DNA from 3 places in the Pseudomonas sp. JDS28PS106 genome. Region 3 is predicted to be linked to each of the others. Evidence: predicted binding sites of a transcription regulator. Region 3 holds the regulator's gene; each other region holds the start of a gene.
What was found. Region 3 encodes FliA, which starts transcription of late flagellar genes. Its sites were predicted from a motif close to CTAAAGTTTNNNNNNNNNNNGCCGNTAA; they were not measured.
Positions count from the first base shown of each region.

Region 1: TRP66_RS20760 (methyl-accepting chemotaxis protein) is a predicted target of FliA. The motif match lies at 3,442-3,469, and genes of this name have one in related genera.
Region 2: TRP66_RS07330 (flagellar protein MotY) is a predicted target of FliA. The motif match lies at 3,694-3,721, and genes of this name have one in related genera.

Region 1 is NZ_JBAJGT010000016.1:67,030-72,509, reverse strand. It holds gene TRP66_RS20775 (NADH:flavin oxidoreductase/NADH oxidase) at 1-173, shown strand, start outside; gene TRP66_RS20770 (PAS domain-containing protein) at 232-2,325, opposite strand; gene TRP66_RS20765 (tellurite resistance TerB family protein) at 2,577-3,311, shown strand; gene TRP66_RS20760 (methyl-accepting chemotaxis protein) at 3,629-5,251, shown strand; gene TRP66_RS20755 (chemotaxis protein CheW) at 5,260-5,480, shown strand, end outside.
Region 2 is NZ_JBAJGT010000003.1:432,709-438,188, forward strand. It holds gene TRP66_RS07310 (hypothetical protein) at 1-430, shown strand, start outside; gene TRP66_RS07315 (hypothetical protein) at 470-826, shown strand; gene TRP66_RS07320 (hypothetical protein) at 1,075-1,341, shown strand; gene TRP66_RS07325 (argininosuccinate synthase) at 1,399-2,616, opposite strand; gene TRP66_RS07330 (flagellar protein MotY) at 2,737-3,642, opposite strand; gene pyrC (dihydroorotase) at 3,788-4,834, shown strand; gene rnt (ribonuclease T) at 4,831-5,480, shown strand, end outside.
Region 3 is NZ_JBAJGT010000009.1:68,360-73,839, reverse strand. It holds gene TRP66_RS15940 (chemotaxis protein CheA) at 1-1,356, opposite strand, end outside; gene TRP66_RS15935 (protein phosphatase CheZ) at 1,390-2,175, opposite strand; gene TRP66_RS15930 (chemotaxis response regulator CheY) at 2,195-2,569, opposite strand; gene fliA (RNA polymerase sigma factor FliA) at 2,821-3,561, opposite strand; gene fleN (flagellar synthesis regulator FleN) at 3,558-4,391, opposite strand; gene flhF (flagellar biosynthesis protein FlhF) at 4,507-5,480, opposite strand, start outside.

The DNA.
Region 1 (5,480 bases), on a different contig from region 3:
TGCGCACCGGCCAGGCCGACATCATCCTGCTGGCCCGCGAACTGTTGCGCGATCCTTACTGGGCACTGCACGCCGACGACGACCTGGGCGGTCGCAAGGCGACCTGGCCTGCGCAGTACCAGCGCGCCACACACCGCGACCAACCGATCCACGAGTCCGATCTTCGGGATTGATGCTGTAGGAGCCAGCTTGCTGGCGATAGGTTTATCGCCAGCAAGCTGGCTCCTACGGTTACGTGGCCGGGCCATCCAGCAGTCCGGTCACCCTGGCGTTCAGCGCCGCGATGGAAAAGGGTTTGGGCAATATGTGCATGCCCGGTTCCAGCACGCCGTCACCCAATGCTGCGTTCTCGGCGTAACCGGTCACGAACAATACTTTCAGATCTGCGCGCAGCAGCCGTGCGGCATCCGCCAGTTGCCGGCCATTCATGCCGCCGGGCAGGCCGACGTCGGAAATCAACAGATCGATGGTCGCGTCCGATTGCAGGATGACGAGGGCCGCGGCCCCATGCTCGGCTTCCAGTACCCGACAGCCCAGCTCTGACAACACCTCGGAAATCAGCGAGCGCACGGCCGGCTCATCGTCCACCACCAGAACCGTCTCGCCGCCGGCCGCCTTGGCGATCAAAGGCTCATCGGCAGCGTCGGCATCGCTGCACAGAACCCTCTCGTCCAGCATGGGCAGAAAGATCCGGACTTCGCTGCCGCGCCCGAGGCTCGAAATGATGCTCACACCGCCGCCTGACTGCCGGGCAAAACCATAAATCATCGACAGGCCCAGGCCCGTCCCCATGCCGATGGGCTTGGTGGTGAAAAATGGATCGAAGGCACGGCTGACCACGTCCGGCGACATTCCGGTGCCGGTATCGGCCACCGACAGGGCCACGTAGCGGCCGGGCGTCAGTTGCAGTTTCTGGGCAGCGCTTGCGTCCAGCCGCAGGTTGCTGGTTTCGATCCGCAGACGGCCGCCGTCCGGCATGGCGTCCCGGGCGTTGATGCACAGATTGAGCAGGGCATTTTCCAACTGGTGAGGATCGACCATGGTGGCCCACAGGCCGGGGGTGCCGTTGACACGCATGTCGATGGCCGGGCCGACCGTACCGCGAATCAGCTCTTCCATGCCTTGCACCAGCTCATCGACGTCGGTCGGCTTGGGCGCCAGCGTCTGACGACGCGAGAACGCCAGCAGACGATGGGTCAGCGAAGCGGCACGCCGCGAGCCTTCCAGTGCCGCACCGATGTAGCGGCCCAACTCGGTGAAACGACCCTGATTGACCCGGCTCTGCAGCAATTCGATATTGCCGGAGACGCCCATCAGCAGGTTGTTGAAGTCATGAGCAAGTCCGCCGGTGAGCTGGCCGACGGCTTCCATCTTCTGCGATTGGCGCAGAGCTTCCTCGGTAGCCCGCAGCGCTTCGGAGCGTTGCTTTTCATGGGTCATGTGCTTGCCCAGACCGAAAATCATTCCGTTGCCCGGCGCGGCGGTCCAGCCGATCCAGCGCCAGGTGCCGTCGGCGTGCAGGTAGCGGTTTTCGAACAGCGGCAGTACCTGCCCGGTCGCGTGCTCCAGCGCCCCCTGAGTGCTGGCGCGGTCGTCGGGATGCACCAGATCAAGGATCGAGGTCCCGATCAGCTCGCGGGGATCACGTCCCAGTACCGTACTCCAGGCCGGGTTGACCCGCAGAAAGATACCGTTGAAATCGATCATCGCCAGAAGATCCGGTGATATCTGCCAGAAGGTATCCAGTTCGACGGTGCGCTGGGCCAGCATGGCGGCCTGACGACGCTCAAGATTCATGAGGTCGTCGATCAGTCGCAGCCGCTTGTGCTCGCTGGCGTCCAGCGCCTGGCGATTGAGCACATGCTGGGTCGTTTCGTTGGTGCTGCAGAACATGCCGACGATGCAGTCCTGTTCGTCGTACAACGGGGAAAACGAAAACGACCACCAGGTCTGCTCAATTTCGCCATAGCGGGCCATGGTCAGGGGCAGGTCGACACACTGGAAGGGCTTGCCGGCCAGCGCGTCGTCGACCATGGGGGCCACTTGATCCCAGACGTCCGACCACAGTTCGGGAAGCCGGGCGCCGATGGCCCGCGACAGGCGGGGGCCTAATATCGGGGCGTAGGCATCGTTATAGAAAAAGAGCAGCTCCGGACCCCACACCAGATACATGGAGTCCGGCGAATTGAGGATCAGGTTGAGCGCGACTTTCAGGGATGACGGCCAGAGCTCTCGAGGCCCCAGCGATGTCCGGCTCCAGTCCCTGGCCCTGATGATCCTGGCCGCCTCGCTGTCGCCGGCCGGAAACCCGTTCTGCGGACTCACTTCAGATCAGCTCCCGTAGAAATACGCTGCGAACGTAAGACATTCATACGAATAGGTCGCAAAAGGATACGGTACATATAAGTGGTCGACAGGCATTGTCCGATGTTTAGTGCCGTTGGGGAATGGGTAGCGACGTACGATTGTCGGTCGCAGCCCGCAACATTCCGAATCACACCCTTTGTCGTACGCTGGAAAATATTCCTTACGCTGCCGGTCAATGAATCATCTGACAAACTTTGTGGAGGTTTCTTATGAATACGCGCGGCTTACTGGATCAACTGCTCAAGTCCGGACAGTCCATGCTGCAAGACAAGGTCAGCGCAAAGCCGGGCAAGCGGTCGTCCGGCAACGATTCGCTGGTCGGTGGGCTGAGCAGCCTGCTGGCCGGCGGCAAGACCTCGAGTGGCGGGCTGGGCGGTCTGCTGTCGGGAGCGGGCGGCGGCGCACTGGCGGCCGGCGCGATGAGTCTGCTCAGGGGCAAGGGCGCGCGCGGCATGGGCGGCAAGGCGTTGACCTATGGCGGGCTGGCGGCCCTGGGCGTACTGGCCTACAAAGCCTTCGAGAACTGGCAGGCGAGTCAGGGGCAGGCCGGTCGCACCGAACCCCAGACCATCGACCGGTTGCCGGAAACCGAAGCTGAAGTCCACAGCGAGGCGATTCTGCGGGCACTGGTCGCGGCGGCCAAGGCTGACGGTCATGTCGACGAGCGCGAGCGTGAATTAATCGAAGGCGAGTTTTCCAGGATGGGCACCGACCAGGATTTGCAGCAGTGGCTGCATGCCGAACTGAACAAGCCGCTGGACCCAGCGGAAGTGGCTCGCGCCGCGCGCACCCCGGAAATCGCCGCCGAAATGTACATCGCCAGTGTCATGCTGGTGGATCAAGAGCATTTCATGGAACGCGCCTATCTGGACGAACTGGCCCGCCAGCTCAAACTGGAACCGGGACTCAAGGCCGAACTGGAAAACCAGGTGCGCAACGCCTGAGGCATGTATCCCGTGTAGGAGCCAGCTTGCTGGCGATCTGCCGCGCAGCGGCAGCAAGAGCGGACGGTTGGCAGGTATCAAGAATCGCCAGCAAGCTGGCTCCTACGAGAGGGAACACTCCTGCCGGGCAGTGATGTTTCTGCGATCGCTGCCGATATCCCCTCTACACGCCATCGCGCGCCGACTCGCTTTTCCATGACGGGTGAGACGCAACGCTTTTGCTTGGGCGGCTGGGCTATACTCCCGCCGCCGGGACCGCTCGTCGGTCCGCTTCTTGAACACGGCTCTGGCCGTCGTTGAACTCTTGAGGGCTGACTGTGAAGAACTGGACCCTGCGCCAACGGATTCTGGCGAGCTTTGCCGTCATCATCGCAATCATGCTGCTGATGGTGGTCGTTTCCTACTCGCGCTTGTTGTCCATCGAATCCAGCGGAGAACAGGTCCGCCAGGACGCATTGCCCGGCGTCTACTACAGCACGCTGGTGCGCAGCGCCTGGGGCGAAAGTTACATTCGCACCTTGGAGCTGATCGGCGAAGGCAAAGCGCGTCCCCTTACCGCGCAGGAAAAGGAACAGTTCGCCGGTTTCGAAGAGAATCTGCAAACGCAGATCGACGGCTACAAACAGTCGATTTTCGACGAATCCGACCGGGCCAATTTCGCCGCCTTCGAGAAGCGCCGCGAGGCCTACTCCAGATTGCTGGCCGAGGTTCATGCCGCCTATGAACGGGGCGATTACCCGGTCGCGCGCGCCGAATTCTACGAGCAGGTCAACCCGGTCTGGTCCGAGGGGCGTCGCCAGCTCAACGACATCATCGTCGCCAACAAGCAACTGGCCGACAGTGCCAGCCAGAACATCGTCAACGCTGTGCTCGGCGCCAAGATCAGCATGGTGATTTCCCTGCTCTTGGCGGTGCTGGCCGCCGGGACGTGCGGCCTGCTGCTGATGCGTTCGATCATCGCGCCCATGGAGCTGATCGTGCGAATCCTGGGTGTGATGCGAACCGGCGACCTCAGCTCGCGCCTGAAGCTGGACCGCAATGACGAATTCAATGCGGTGGAGACTGGCTTCAACGACATGATGACCGATCTCAATGCGCTGGTGGCCCAGGCGCAGCGCTCCTCCGTGCAGGTCACCACCTCGGTGACGGAAATCGCTGCAACGTCGCGTCAGCAGCAGGCGACGGCGACCGAGACGGCCGCGACCACCACTGAAATCGGCGCGACATCCCGCGAGATCGCCGCGACCTCGCGGGATCTGGTACGCACCATGACCGAAGTCACCAACGCGGCTGACCAGGCCTCGATCCTCGCCGGCTCCGGCCAGCAAGGCCTGGCGCGCATGGAAGACACCATGCATCAGGTCATGGGCGCCGCCGATCTGGTCAACGCCAAGCTGGCGATCCTCAACGAGAAGGCCGGCAACATCAATCAGGTGGTGGTGACCATCGTCAAGGTCGCCGACCAGACCAACCTGCTGTCGCTCAACGCCGCCATCGAAGCAGAGAAGGCCGGCGAGTACGGTCGTGGGTTTGCGGTAGTGGCCACCGAAGTGCGCCGTCTGGCCGATCAGACCGCGGTCGCCACTTACGATATCGAGCAGATGGTGCGCGAGATTCAGTCGGCGGTATCGGCCGGGGTCATGGGCATGGACAAGTTCTCCGAAGAAGTACGGCGCGGAATGTTCGAGGTCACTCAGGTGGGCGAGCAGTTGTCGCAGATCATTCATCAGGTCCAGGCGCTGGCACCGCGGGTGTTGATGGTCAACGAAGGTATGCAGGCCCAGGCCACCGGTGCCGAACAGATCAATCAGGCGCTGGTGCAACTGGCCGACGCCAGCAGCCAGACAGTGGACTCGCTGCGTCAGGCCAGCTCCGCCATCGATGAGCTGAGCCAGGTCGCGGCCGGACTGCGCGGCGGCGTCTCGCGCTTCAAAGTCTGAGCCAGCGGATGATCGATCATCTGGCGAAAAGCGCCGGGCCCGTGCGGGTCCGCGACAAGCTGTTTCTGCTGTTTCGCATTGGCGAGGAGCGCTACGCGCTGGAGGCGACCGAGATCGTGGAAATCCTGCCGCGTCGCCGACTCAAGGCCATCGCGCAGGCGCCGGACTGGGTCGCGGGTATCTTTGCGCATCGTGGCGAAATCGTTCCGGTGATCGACATCAGTGCCTT
Region 2 (5,480 bases), on a different contig from region 3:
ATCGGTTATTCCAGACGGCGGAGTAGCTGAAAGCCCTGGCACTTACAACGTGGAACTTCCCGCCGACCCGGACAACGATGCCGAGGATGGCAAGCTGGAACTGCTCAAGGAACTCGTCGCAAAGGGCGCCGGCGTCTCCGCATTGCAGTATTCCCTACGCATGAACAAGAAAGAAATTCGCCAGATGGCGACTAGCAACGGCGTGAAGATCAGCTACAGCCGTCCCGTGAAGCAGATCAAGCGCGAAGCATTGTCGCAGGCGTGTGGTCTGGACGACGTGATCGCCGGACATGCCATGCACTACTCCAGTCTTGGCTACACGGCCGTGGAAATCGCCCAGATGCTGGGGCTGACGATTCGTCAGGTCTGGGACATCGGCAAAGCCTATCGATTCGAGTTCCGGCAGAACCGCGACGGTGAAAGACCATGAGCCGCTCTGCGCACAGCCATGCACAGAAGGAACGCTGACATGAATTCTCGAATGCGCCTCCTTGATCCCATCGGTGTCATTGCACTGTTCGCCGGTTTGTCCGAGGCATCGGCGGCAACTGTATTGCCTTATCTGGACAATGAAAACCGGCAGGCCTACATATGGTTTCTCATCATTTTCCCGTCCTTTCTCGTTCTCCTGTTCTTCCTGACGCTCAACTTCAACCCGACGGCGCTTTATCCGCCATCTACCCTCTGCCCGGCGGACGATGAACCGTCGACCTGCAATTGCTGGATGAATTCGCCCCGACAAGATCGGGATCCGTCATTTTTCCATGACGGGGTAACAACTAGACAGCATCAGAACAATGCCTGCGAGGAACAGCAAAACCTGTAGGAAATCACGACACAGATTGCCGTTCTCTCCTTTTACCAGACGAGAAAACCAACCATGCTCAAAGAATACTGGACCGGTCACACGCGTAACGAAAGGCGCCCTCGTGGCTTATACATTGCCTGCATCGCAGCGATGCCAAATCGGGACTAACCTTCAAGAACCAGGCATTTCAGGACCGATGCATGAGGGTTATCCAACTTCGGTCGACGGCCGAGCTTCATGAACACTGATCATTCGATGGAACAATCATGTCGAAATTAAGGGAATACCGCGAAATCGAACGGACACTGCAGGTCTATCAGGACAAGTTGAAAGCCATGGAAGCCAATGATCAACTTACCCGGTTTCTGGAATTCGAAAAGAAACTGAGTGCCTTGATGAAACGCTACAACATGGGGATTGCCGACCTGGTGGATTTTCTCAACCTGCCGTTGAGGCACGCTGGCCTGACGGTACATGAGCTACCGGGACAATACAGACAACTGCAAAAGAACAGGCGCAAGAGCTTCAAGTAATGCGCTCCAGCGGAGGACAACGAGGATGCAGCCGGTGCGGCTGCATCCTCATGCGGATCAGAAGAACTTGCGTCCCTTGTTGGCCGCGATGCGCATGCGCAGGGCATTGAGCTTGATGAACCCGGCTGCGTCAGCCTGGTTGTAGGCGCCGCCGTCTTCTTCGAAAGTCGCGATGTTGGCATCGAACAGCGAGTCGTCGGACTTGCGACCGGTGACGATCACGTTACCCTTGTAGAGTTTCAGGCGCACCACGCCGTTGACGTTCACCTGGGAGGCATCGATCATCTGCTGGAGCATCAGACGCTCAGGGCTCCACCAGTAACCGGTGTAGATGAGGCTGGCATATTTGGCCATCAGCTCATCCTTGAGGTGGGCGACTTCACGGTCCAGAGTGATGGACTCCATGGCCCGGTGAGCGCGCAGCATGATGGTGCCGCCAGGCGTCTCGTAGCAGCCGCGGGACTTCATGCCCACGTAGCGGTTCTCGACGATATCCAGACGGCCGATACCGTTTTCGCCACCGATGCGGTTCAGGGTTGCCAGAACGGTCGCTGGCGTCATTTCAACACCATCCAGCGCAACGATATCGCCGTTGCGGTAGGTCAGCTCAAGGTAGGTGGGTACGTTCGGCGCGTCTTCCGGCGACTTGGTCCAACGCCACATGTCTTCTTCATGCTCGGTCCAGGTGTCTTCCAGCACGCCGCCCTCATAGGAGATGTGCAGCAGGTTGGCATCCATGGAATAAGGCGATTTCTTCTTGCCGTGACGCTCGATCGGAATGGCGTGCTTCTCGGCGTAGTCCATCAGCTTTTCGCGCGACAGCAGATCCCATTCACGCCACGGAGCGATGACCTTCACGCCCGGTTTCAGCGCGTAGGCGCCCAGTTCGAAACGGACCTGGTCGTTGCCTTTGCCGGTGGCACCATGGGAAATGGCATCCGCCCCGGTTTCATTGGCGATTTCGATCAGACGCTTGGCAATCAGCGGACGAGCGATGGAAGTACCCAGCAGGTACTCGCCTTCGTAGACGGTGTTGGCGCGGAACATGGGGTAGACGAAATCACGCACGAATTCTTCGCGCAGGTCGTCGATGTAGATTTCCTTGACGCCCATGGCCTGGGCCTTGGCGCGTGCCGGCTCGACCTCTTCGCCCTGCCCCAGGTCAGCGGTGAAGGTCACCACTTCGCAGTTGTACGTATCCTGCAGCCATTTGAGGATTACCGAAGTATCCAGGCCCCCGGAATACGCGAGAACCACCTTGTTTACGTCCGCCATGCCATCACTCCACCGGGTTGTACGGAAAACCAGCGATTCTACCGTTCCAGCCGGAAAATTTACAGAGGCGCGACAGCTTCTGACGACGAGGCGACGTTAGGGCCGCCGATGCCCATAGGCTCAGGAAGTGGCGGCTGCACTGGCAGTGGATGCGACGGGCGCGGGACGCTCGTCGGGCGCTACTCGTTCCAGATGCACATTCACCCGGCGATTGCGCGCGCGGTTGGCGTTACTGGTATTGGGCACCAGCGGGTAGCGCTCGCCATGAAAGCGCAGCGTGATCTGCTCTTCCGGGATACCCTGCGCCTTGAAATAGTCCATGACTGCCAGCGCCCGGCGGCGCGACAGATCGCGGTTGGTCAGCCGGTTGCCGCTATTGTCCGAGTGTCCATCGAGCTCGATGTGATTGACCGTGGGATCGGCCTTCAGGTACGCAACCATGGTATCCAGACGGGCCTTGGCCTTGGCATCCAATTCGATTCCGCCACCGGGGAAGCCGACCTCCGACTGCTTGACCTGATCGAAATTCATCGGCAGCAGCTTTGCGGTACAGGCCTGGTAGTCCGCGAAGGCCTTGCTGAACTTGACCGGCAGCAGGCGGACTTCCAGGGTGCCACCATCCCTTGAATGGTGGCGAATGAGCGGAGTGCGGCCTTCCATCAGGCCATTGATCAGCCGTCCGGCCTGCGCCTGCGAAGTATTGAACGGAATCTCGCCGTTGCCGACCCGCACCGATCCCAGATTGATGTCGCCCCGACCGGGTTGCCACGGCGCCGCTGCGGCGAGCAGCGTCGCCGAACCGCTACCAAGCGCCGCATAGGAAGCCTTGAGGCGGAACGTCGCCTGTTCGCCGGCACGGCGCACGAACTCGCCGGCACCGAAATCGGTGATCGGCTGGCTCAGGCGGCACTCGAACTGGTCCCCTTCGACTTTCCACTCGATGCTCTCCAGACGCGTCTGGAAACTGATCGCCATCGCCGGGACGCTGACAAACACACTGAGCAGGGCTACATATAGCTGGCGCACGGGGGGCTCCACTTGAAAATGACGCGAAACAAAATTGCTTCCTACAACGGGCTATCGGTTACTTCCTACAAAACTTGATAGCGAGTGCCTGAGGGAGTCTTTTCCGGTAGCATTCCCAGCGAGTTTGACCCGCCTGGAATTCCCAATGTCCGACCGCCTGACCCTCTTGCGCCCCGACGACTGGCATATCCATCTACGCGATGGAGCTGTCTTGCCTAATACCGTTGCTGATGTAGCCCGTACATTCGGCCGTGCCATCATCATGCCTAACCTGGTTCCGCCCGTGCGCAACGCGCAGCAGGCAGACGCGTATCGCCAGCGAATCCTCGCCGCGCGTCCGACCGGCAGCCGCTTCGAACCGCTGATGGTGCTGTACCTCACAGATCAGACCACCGCCGAAGACATCCGCGTCGCCAAGGCCAGCGGTTTCGTCCACGCCGCCAAGCTGTACCCGGCCGGGGCCACGACCAACTCGGACTCCGGCGTAACGGCCATCGACAAGATCTTCCCGGCGCTCGAAGCCATGGCTGAAGTCGGCATGCTGCTGCTGGTGCACGGCGAAGTCACCCGCGGCGAGATCGACGTGTTCGACCGCGAAAAGGTGTTCATCGACGAGCACCTGCGCCGGGTCGTCGAGCGATTCCCGACATTGAAAGTCGTGTTCGAACACATCACCACCGCCGACGCGGTGCAGTTCGTGAACGACGCTTCGGCCAACGTGGCGGCGACCATTACCGCGCATCACCTGCTTTATAACCGCAATCACATGCTGGTCGGCGGTATTCGTCCGCATTTCTACTGTCTGCCGATTCTCAAACGCAACACGCATCAAGTCTCGTTGCTGGACGCCGCCACCGGCGGCAGCGGCAAGTTCTTCCTGGGCACCGACTCCGCGCCCCATGCCCAGCATGCAAAGGAAAACGCCTGCGGCTGCGCCGGCTGCTACACCGCCTACGCCGCTATCGAGCTGTACGCCGAGGCCTTCGAACAGCGCAATGCGCTCGACAAGCTCGAGGGCTTCGCCAGCTTGCATGGCCCGGCCTTCTACGGTCTGCCGGCCAACCAGGACACCATTACTCTGGTCCGTGAAGAATGGACCGCCCCCGCCAGCCTGCCTTTCGGCGAGCTGACCGTCATCCCGCTGCGCGCCGGAGAGAAGTTGCGCTGGCGTCTGCTGGAGGAACATGTGTGAGTGAAGATCATTTCGACGACGACCTGGACGGTCAGAGCGGTGGCGGACCACGCCATCCGATGGCCGCTCGTTTTCGCGGTTATCTGCCCGTCGTCGTCGACGTAGAAACCGGTGGCTTCAACTCGGCGACCGACGCCCTGCTGGAGATCGCGGCGGTCACCATCGGCATGGATGAAAAAGGCTTCGTGTTTCCCGAGCACACCTATTTCTTCCGCGTGGAGCCGTTCGAAGGAGCCAACGTCGAACCCGCAGCGCTGGAGTTCACCGGGATCAAGCTCGATCATCCGCTGCGCATGGCCGTCAGCGAAGAAACCGCGCTGACCGACATCTTCCGTGGCGTGCGCAAGGCGCTCAAGGCCAACGGTTGCAAGCGTGCGGTGCTGGTCGGCCACAACGCCAGTTTTGACCTGGGCTTTCTCAACGCGGCAGTGGCTCGTATGGACATGAAGCGCAACCCGTTTCATCCGTTCTCCAGCTTCGATACCGCGACCCTCGCCGGTCTGGCATACGGTCAGACCGTGCTAGCGAAAGCCTGCCAGGCGGCTGGCATCGATTTCGACGGTCGCGAGGCTCATTCGGCCCGTTACGACACGGAGAAGACCGCCGAGCTGTTCTGCGGCATCGTCAACCGCTGGAAGGAAATGGG
Region 3 (5,480 bases):
TTTCTTGAGCTGACGCGCCAGGTCACGGACCAGACGCGGGAAGCGGCCGAAGACTTTCTTGATCGGCTGCATCCGGGTCTTCATGACCGCGGTCTGCAGGTCGGCGGTCACCACGTCCAGGTTGGACACCGCCTTGGACATGGCTTCGTCGCCGCTGTTGAGCCCCAGGCGCACCAGACGGTTACGCACCAGCACCAGCTCGCCGACCATGTTCATGATTTCGTCGAGGCGCGCCGTGTCGACCCGTACTGTGGTTTCCACTTCGGAGGCAACAGGCTTCTCACCGCCGACGGCAGGCGCGCGGGCCGGGGCCGGCGCAGCCTTGGCGGGCGCGGCTTCAGGCTTGGCGACGGCAGCAGCGGGCTTGGCCGCAGGAGCCGGCGCCGGCGTGGCTTTGGCAACAGGCGCGGCAGGAGCTGCGGGCGCTGCGCTGCCAACCAGTGCGGAAGCCTCGAATTTGCCCTTGCCATGCAGGTCGTCGAGCAGGCTTTCGAATTCCTGATCGGTGATTTCGTCGGACGCCGGTGCGCTGGCGGCGGGCGCCTTGGCTGCCGGTGCGACAGCGGGTGCGGACGCCGCCACCGCGCCATCGAACGAGCCCTTGCCGTGCAACTGGTCCAGCAAGGCTTCGAATTCGTCGTCAGTGATCTCGTCACTGGCTGGCGACTTCTCGGCGCTCGGCGCTGCGACAGCAGCGGCCACAGGCGCAGGCGCGGCAGCGGTATCAGCCGCGAACTTGCCCTTGCCGTGCAGCTGGTCCAGCAGCGATTCGAATTCCTGATCGGTGATTTCGTCGCTGGCAGGCTGGGCCGCTTGCGGCGCCGCCACGACTGATTCGGACTGAGCACCTTGCAACGAGTCGAGCAATTGCTCGAACTCGGTGTCGGTGATGTCGTCGCTCGCCGGCTCTGCCACCGCGACCGGCGCGGCCACAGGTTCAGGCTCGGCGACCGGTGCATCGGCCGACTGGGGTTCGGCCAGGCGCGACAGCGCAGCCAGCAACTCGGGCGTGGCCGGGGTGATCTCGGTGCGTTCCCGAACCTGACCAAACATGCTGTTGACCGTGTCCAGGGCTTCCAGGACCACGTCCATCAATTCGGAGTCGACGCGTCGCTCACCCTTGCGCAGGATGTCGAACACGTTTTCGGCGATGTGGCAGCACTCCACCAGCTCATGGAGCTGGAGGAAGCCGGCGCCTCCTTTTACAGTGTGAAAACCGCGAAAAATTGCGTTGAGCAGGTCGGCATCATCCGGTCGGCTTTCCAGCTCGACCAATTGCTCCGACAGCTGCTCCAGAATTTCGCCGGCCTCTACCAGAAAATCCTGAAGGATTTCTTCATCGGCGCCGAAGCTCATGGGGTGCTCCCTAAAATTAAACCGTCAACAGACCTAGAAGCCGAGGCTCGATAGCAGATCGTCTACATCATCCTGACCGGATACGACGTCTTCACGTTTATCGGCATGAATCTGCGGACCTTCACCCTGGGTGAGATGTTTTTTGGGATCTTTTTCAGCACGCAGCGCTTCGGCGTCATGCTCGATCCCGGCGAAGCGATCGACATGGCTGGCCATCAGCACCAGCTTGAGCAGATTGCTCTCTACCTCGGTCACCAGCTGCGTTACCCGCTTGATCACCTGACCGGTCAGGTCCTGGTAATCCTGGGCCAGCAGGATGTCGTTGAGGTGAGTGGCAACGGCGTGGGTTTCCTTTTCGCTACGCGTCAGGAAACCGTCGACCCGCTTGGCCAGATCACGAAACTCTTCGGCGCCGATTTCGCGGCGCATGAAACGTCCCCAGTCCTCGCTCAACGCCTTGGCGTCGGCGCTGAGGCTGTTCATCAACGGCGTGCTTTGCTCGACCAGGTCCATCGTGCGATTGGCCGCACCCTCGGTCAGTCGCACCACATATGACAGACGCTCGGTCGCGTCAGTGATCTGCGACACTTCTTCGGCTTGCGGCATGTGCGGGTCGATCTGGAAATTGACGATCGCGCTGTGCAACTCGCGGGTCAGTTTGCCGACTTCCTGGTACAGGCCGCGATCACGGGTCTGGTTAAGCTCATGGATGAGTTGCACGGCATCGCCGAACCGGCCTTTTTCAAGACTGGTGACGAGTTCCTGTGCGTGCCTCTTGAGGGTGGCTTCGAAGTCACCCAACGAATCTTTGTTCTCCATAGCGCCCTCGCGGCATGCCTCAGCTATTGACGCGTTCGAAGATCTTTTCGATCTTCTCTTGCAGCACCTGGGCGGTAAAAGGCTTAACCACGTAACCGTTCACGCCGGCCTGGGCAGCTTCGATGATCTGCTCCCGCTTGGCTTCGGCGGTCACCATCAGCACCGGAAGATTCTTCAGACGTTCGTCCTGACGGACCTGACGCAAAAGATCGATACCGGACATGCCAGGCATGTTCCAGTCGGTCACCAGAAAATCGAAGGCGCCGCTTTGCAGCATCGGCAGCGCGGTAATACCGTCGTCCGCTTCCGATGTGTTGGTGAACCCCAGGTCACGCAGCAGGTTCTTGATGATGCGCCGCATCGTCGAGAAGTCATCGACGATAAGGATTTTCATGTTCTTGTCCAATTCGACCTCCAAGCAGTCTTTGACGCGTTCAGCACCTGAACGCGCTGTTCAATCAATACTGGCACAGCACACCCCCGGCTGTACGAAACACGACGGGCTTGGCACAACGACAGCCACATACTTCAAGCGGCCTTCGGGTCTTCACCCGCAAGGCCGCCTGTTCGATCCGTCCCATTACCACGTAACGCTCTGCACAGCCAGTTCCAGTCACTGCGCGCCCACTGGACGCGCCTTGCCTGTCAACGCGCTCGCCACTCTCCCAAACGCCCCCGCAAACGAGCGGCGCACTGGCTGTGTAACTGACTGACCCGCGATTCGCTGACCCCCAGGACCTCACCGATTTCCTTGAGGTTCAGCTCTTCGTCGTAGTACAGCGCCAATACCAGACGCTCGCGCTCCGGCAGATTGGCAATTGCATCGGCCAACGCGGCCTGGAAGCGCTCATCTTCCAGATCGCGCGACGGTTCGAGCGAAGCGCTCGCGCCGTCCTCGTGCAGCCCTTCATGCTCGCCGTCCTGCAACAGGTCGTCGAAGCTGAACAGTCGGCTGCCCAGGGTATCGTTCAAAATCCCGTAGTAATCGTCGAGACTCAACTGGAGTTCGGCAGCAACTTCGTGATCTTTAGCGTCACGGCCGGTTCTCGCTTCGATTGCGCGAATCGCGTCACTGACCATGCGCGTGTTTCGATGCACCGAACGGGGTGCCCAGTCACCTTTGCGCACTTCGTCGAGCATCGCGCCACGAATCCGGATGCCGGCATACGTCTCGAAACTCGCGCCCTTGGTGGAGTCGTACTTGGTCGACACCTCCAGCAGACCGATCATGCCGGCCTGGATCAGGTCCTCGACCTGAACGCTGGCCGGCAGACGCGCCAGCAGATGGTAAGCGATACGTTTGACCAGCGGCGCGTAGCGCTCGATCAGCTCGTACTGCGAGTTTCTGGAAGCCTTGCTATACATTTGAAATCCGCTCGCAGTCATTGGACGGAACCTGCGCTGGTCTGGTGAACAAGCCGTTCGACGAAGAATTCAAGATGACCTCTTGGGTTGGCCGGCAAGGGCCATGTATCTACTTTCTGGGCAATGGCCTTGAAGGCCAGCGCACATTTGGAACGGGGAAACGCTTCGTACACCGCGCGCTGCTTCTGCACCGCCTTGCGCACGCACTCGTCGTAAGGAACAGCGCCGACATACTGCAGCGCCACGTCCAGGAACCTGTCGGTCACCTTGGTCAGCTTGGCAAACAGGTTGCGGCCTTCCTGCGGGCTCTGCGCCATGTTGGCGAGCACCCGGAAGCGATTCATGCCGTAGTCGCGGTTGAGCAACTTGATCAGCGCGTAGGCGTCGGTGATGGAAGTCGGCTCGTCGCAGACCACCAGCAGCACTTCCTGGGCCGCGCGCACGAAGCTCACCACCGACTCGCCGATACCGGCGGCCGTGTCGATCACCAGCACATCGAGATTGTCGCCCACCTCGCTGAACGCCTGGATCAGACCGGCGTGCTGCGCGGGCGTCAGATGCACCATGCTCTGGGTACCCGAAGCGGCGGGCACGATGCGCACGCCGCCCGGCCCCTGCAGGAGCACATCGCGCAGTTCGCAACGACCTTCCATGACGTCGGCCAGCGTACGCTTGGGCGTCAGACCCAGCAGCACGTCGACGTTCGCCAGACCCAGATCGGCGTCGAGCAGCATGACGCGCCGGCCGAGTTCGGCCAGGGCCAGTGAAAGGTTCACCGACACGTTCGTCTTGCCTACGCCACCTTTGCCACCGGTCACCGCGATGACCTGTACGGGATGCATGCTGCCCATGTTATTTCTTTACCTTGTCTTGCGTAGACCGAAGCCACATTACGGGCTGCATGCTCGAATCCGAACGATGCTTGGCAGACCATTGATGCAGGGACATTCCACTGGTACCCATCACTTAACCCACTCTCTTGCCGGGGGTGTGATAGAGGTCGGCAAACATATCAGCCATCGCTTCCTCACTCGGTTCGTCCTGCATCTGCACACTTACGGCACGGCTCACCAACTGGTGGCGGCGCGGCAGATGCACGTCGTCAGGAATGCGCGGCCCGTCGGTCAGATACGCTACGGGCAATTCGTGGCTGATTGCGAGGCTCAGCACTTCGCCGAGGCTCGCGGTTTCGTCCAGCTTGGTCAGAATGCATCCGGCCAGGCCGCAACGCTTGTAACTGTGGTACGCGGCTGACAGCACCTGCTTCTGGCTGGTGGTCGCCAGGACCAGATAGTTGCGCGAGCGGATGCCACGACCCGCCAGGCTTTCCAGTTGCAGACGCAGCGCAGGATCGCTGGCTTGCAGGCCGGCGGTATCGATCAATACCACGCGCTTGCGAATCAGCGGCTCCAGCGCCTGGGCCAGGGACTGGCCCGGGTCCAGATGAGTCACCGGCACGTTCAGGATGCGGCCCAGTGTCTTGAGCTGCTCCTGCGCGCCGATACGAAAACTGTCCATGCTGACCAGCGCGATGTTCTGCGCGCCGTACTTGAGCACGTAGCGGGCGGCCAGCTTGGCGAGCGTGGTGGTCTTGCCCATGCCGGCCGGGCCGACCAGGGCGATCACACCGCCCTCTTCCAGCGGCTCGACTTCGGGCACTGTGATCATCCGCGCCAGGTGCGCCAGCAGCATGCGCCAGGCCTGACGGGGTTCGTCGGTTTCCGGCACCATCGCCAGCAGGTCGCGCGACAGCGGGCCGGACAGGCCGACGCGTTGCAGGCGGCGCCAAAGGTTGGCCTGCTGCGGACGGCTGCCCTGCAGCTGGTTCCAGGCCAGCGAGCCGAGCTGGACTTCCAGCAGCTCGCGCAGGCCGTTCAGTTCGGCGCGCATCGAATCGATGGCGCGCTGGCCGGCGGCAGGCTCGGCGGAAGCGGCCGGCG